2 regions of the Neobacillus sp. D3-1R genome follow, and region 1 is predicted to be linked to the other one. Evidence: predicted binding sites of a transcription regulator. Region 1 holds the regulator's gene; the other holds the start of a gene.

What was found. The regulator LexA, encoded in region 1, represses DNA repair genes until DNA is damaged. The targets are predictions, from matches to a motif close to CGAACATATGTTCG.
Region 2: a site for LexA is predicted at 1,105-1,118, ahead of uvrB (excinuclease ABC subunit UvrB). Genes of this name have one in related genera too.

The regions. Positions count from the first base shown of each region.
Region 1 is NZ_CP197471.1:1,677,711-1,679,920, reverse strand. Features, by position in the region: gene ACSBPO_RS08535 (YneB family resolvase-like protein) at 1-180, opposite strand, end outside; gene yneA (cell division suppressor protein YneA) at 183-506, opposite strand; gene lexA (transcriptional repressor LexA) at 661-1,281, shown strand; gene glnA (type I glutamate--ammonia ligase) at 1,416-2,210, opposite strand, start outside.
Region 2 is NZ_CP197471.1:3,812,984-3,815,193, forward strand. Features, by position in the region: gene uvrB (excinuclease ABC subunit UvrB) at 1-920, opposite strand, end outside; gene ACSBPO_RS19560 (DUF2198 family protein) at 1,642-1,884, opposite strand; gene ACSBPO_RS19565 (cation diffusion facilitator family transporter) at 1,951-2,210, opposite strand, start outside.

The DNA.
Region 1 (2,210 bases):
TAGTAATTCTAATATTCCTTCTCTCTCAAATTCGTATCCACTTGCCTGTTCCCTAAAAATTTTAACTATTTCAAACCCGAGTTTATGGGAAAGGAAAAGTAATTCCTCTTCTTGTCTTTTAAGGGAGGATTCTTGACTTTCTTTATTTGTACTAACCCTGCAATAAATAATAGCTTTCATTATTATTCTCCAACAGCACTCGCTAATTCAGTACCTTCTCCTAAGGAATTGTTTTTCACAGGAAGTATAATTTCCGCACCTGGATATAGTTGCTTATCAACTAGTTTATTATGAGAAACAACCCAATTAATAAACTGCTCCTTTGACAATTTGCTATCCATTGTGTATTGATCCGCCATTTCCCAAAGAGTATCTCCTGAGTTTACTTTAATTTTTATGTAATCCTCTTCATTTATATCCGTAGCCAACCTTAAAAATAATGCCGATATGCAACTAACTACTAAAAGTAAAATAGTATATGAGTATGTAGACCAAAGTTTTTTCATTATTAACACCTCTTATAGAATGTATGTTCGCTTTATATGAAATGATTATAATACGAACGTTTGTTTGTTGTCAATACTTTCACGAACTTATGTTTGTATGTATTGGAAATACATGCTATAATTAAGACAACAAATGGACACGAGGTGCGCTAATATGACAAAGTTATCAAAACGCCAGCAAGATATTCTGGCCTTTATAAAAGATGAGGTGCGATCAAAAGGCTATCCACCTTCTGTTCGCGAAATTGGTGAAGCCGTTGGTCTTGCTTCAAGTTCTACTGTACACGGTCATTTGGCTCGATTGGAAACAAAAGGTTTAATTAGACGTGACCCTACTAAACCAAGAGCCATCGAAATATTAGATTTAGAAGAATCTAATATCCCCACTCAAAATATAATTAACGTCCCTGTAATCGGAAAGGTAACAGCTGGTTTACCAATCACCGCTATCGAAAATGTAGAAGAGTATTTCCCTCTACCAGCAAGTTTTGCTCCTGCAGATGAAAATGTATTTATGCTTGAGATAATGGGTGACAGCATGATTGAGGCTGGAATTTTAGATGGTGATTATGTAGTAGTAAAACAACAAAGGACAGCTAATAACGGGGACATTGTAGTCGCCATGACAGAAGAGGACGAAGCAACAGTAAAAAGATTTTTTAAAGAAAAAGATTATTTCCGCCTTCAACCGGAAAACTCTTCACTCGAACCTATCATTTTACAGAATGTAACGATATTAGGTAAGGTTGTAGGTGTGTTCCGTCACATCCACTAATTTTATGATTTTATACTAGGATAGTAGAGTACCTTATGCTAGCATCGGAATATTCCGATGCTTTTATTTTTAAAAAGACATTCCAAAACCCAGTAAAAAACCCTTAACTCATACTAGAGTCAAGGGTTTTACTATTAATACAAGCTCATATATTGATCGCGTTCCCATTGATGTACTGATGTGCGGAACATATCCCACTCAATTTCTTTCGCTTCGACGAAGTGTTCTAAAATATGTTCACCCAGAGCTGAAGTAATAACTTCATCAGCTTTTAAATAATCTAGGGCCTGTGCTAAAGTTGCTGGAAGGTCGTAAACACCTTCTGCGATACGTTCTTCTTTTGTCATTACATAAATATTACGGTCTACCGGAGCTGGTGGAGTAATGTTATTCTTAATTCCATCTAATCCAGCTTTTAAAAGTACAGCCATTGCAAGGTAAGGATTTGCCGCTGGATCTACACTACGAACTTCAACACGAGTACTCAAACCACGTGAGGCAGGAATACGAATTAACGGTGAACGGTTCTGAGCTGACCATGCAACATAACATGGTGCCTCATATCCAGGAACTAAACGCTTATAAGAGTTTACTAATGGATTTGTCACAGCTGTAAAGTGTGGAGCATGCTTTAGAACTCCAGCAATGAATTGTTTTGCCGTGTCACTTAATTGTAAGTCTGCACTTGGATCGTAGAATGCATTTTCACCATTTTTGAAAAGAGAAAGGTTACAGTGCATCCCTGAACCATTTACCCCAAATAACGGCTTAGGCATAAATGTCGCGTGTAAGCCATGCTTACGTGCTATCGTTTTTACCACTAACTTAAAGGTTTGGATATCATCGCACGCTTTTAAAGCATGTGCATATTTGAAGTCAATCTCATGTTGTCCAGGTGCAACTTCATGATGAGAAGCTTCTATTTCAAA
Region 2 (2,210 bases), 2.1 Mb from region 1:
TCAATCCCGGAACAAAAGCCCATTTCCCGCATCATTTCCAGATCGTATTTTGTTCTCTGCTCTAGGCGTTGTGCTTCAAGAAGCTTACCTTTTTCATGAAGCTCCGCTAGTCGTACCTCAAGCTCTTTTTCAATATTTTCAATCGCTTTACGCATCTTTTCTTCACGGGTAACGAAGTGGGATGCCGGGAAAATCGCAACATGTTCACGTTCGCCGATGATTTCACCAGTTAACGCATCGACTTCACGGATACGTTCGATTTCGTCTCCGAAGAACTCCACACGAATGCAGTGCTCGTCACGCGATACTGGGAAAATTTCTACCACATCGCCGCGTACACGAAACGTTCCACGTTTAAAATCGATATCATTTCGTTCATATTGAATATCTACCAGTCTACGTAAAAGCTGATTTCGCTCAATTTCCATCCCTACTCGGAGGGAAAGAACCATCTCACGGTATTCCTCTGGTGACCCCAAACCGTATATACAAGAAACACTAGCGATGACGATAACGTCTTTTCGTTCCAATAACGAGGAAGTTGCTGAGTGGCGAAGCTTATCAATTTCATCATTTACACTGGAGTCTTTTTCAATAAAGGTATCCGTCTGTGGAACATAAGCTTCAGGTTGATAATAATCATAGTAGCTGACGAAATATTCCACCGCATTATTCGGAAAAAATTCCTTAAACTCGCTATATAATTGACCAGCAAGTGTTTTATTGTGAGCGATAATCAAGGTTGGCTTGTTTACCTCTTTTATCACATTGGAGACGGTAAACGTTTTACCAGTACCCGTTGCCCCAAGCAAGGTTTGATGACGCTTGCCGTTGTTAAGACCTTCGACGATTTGTTTAATGGCCTCTGGCTGATCTCCTTGAGGCGTATATTTTGACACAAGTTCAAACTGATCTTTCAACGAAAAAATCCCCCTGTTCGTGAACCGAGAATAGGGAGGAAATAGAGTATTTCCTCCTAGTTAAAGTCGTTGTTTTTCCTTGATGATAATGATTAGTGCAATGAATACATTTGGTTAATTAATTCCATATTTAATCTTCTATCTTCATTCTACCACAAAGCATCCAAAACAAACCAATAATATGCGAACGGATATTCGTTTTTTTTGTGTTTTTGAAGGGAATGAGGTGTAATTTATAGAAAAGATGTGTTTTTTGATGTGTATTTTCGGGTGATGTCCACGTTATACGATTTTTAGAGGTAGGTATCCAACTTTTTGAAGCAGTTTATTCGAGTTTCTAGAGTAGTTATCCATTTGCTGGAGAAGTTATCCGACTTTTTTTACTGTGTTTCCGACTTTGTCACTGAGTTATCCGACTTTTTTAGCGTTTTATCCGTCTAAAACTCGTTTGTTTCCGACTTTGTCACATTTGAGCAGAAAATCGAACTTTCTTAAAAAAGGCTGTTTTCGTATAAAATTGTGTTTTTGGTAAAAATCCCAAAAGCCGGATTTTTACATCTTTTCTTAAAAAGTGAGCAGCTCTTTTCTTGATTTTTATACGAATATTATCATTTTACACTGAGAAATCCCTATTAATAAATTTGAAAAGCAACAAAGTTTTAGAAAAGAGCCTAAAAAAACAAACCTGCCGCTATCAAATGCGGGCAGGTTCGTGGATTGGTTAGGCACTTTGGTGTTTTTTCGGTTTCATTTTAGCGGAAAGCCAAAAGCCAATTGTTAAGGAGATGGCGTCTACGACGATGATAGGAATCGTATTGGTATAACCTTTATATGCAGAAGCAGCGATTAGTGCGACAGTTAAAACAAGTCCGATGACCCGATTGTACGTAACCCTGGTAAAAAGCAACACAAGTAAGCCCGGTAGGAGTAGGCCAGAAAAAAAACGAATGATACCCAAATCCATTACCTCTTTCTCTTCTTTCTTAAAATTCATTATTTTAATAGTAATGGGATTTAGTCTAAAAAACAACTAATTACATGCCCCATGTGGATTCGGACAGCCATTTTCTGCTCGTTCGACTTGAATAGTGCTGTGTTCGATTCCAAAATCGTCATGCAGCCGTTTTTGAGCCATTTTTAAAACATGGTCATGATCGCCTTGTTCTGAAATGGTTAAATGACAGCTTAGCACGGGGTATCCCGATGTAATCGTCCAAATATGCAAATCATGCAGCTCACAAACAGCTGGGATGTTTAATAAAGCTCCTTTGACCTTGTCTAAATCCAGTT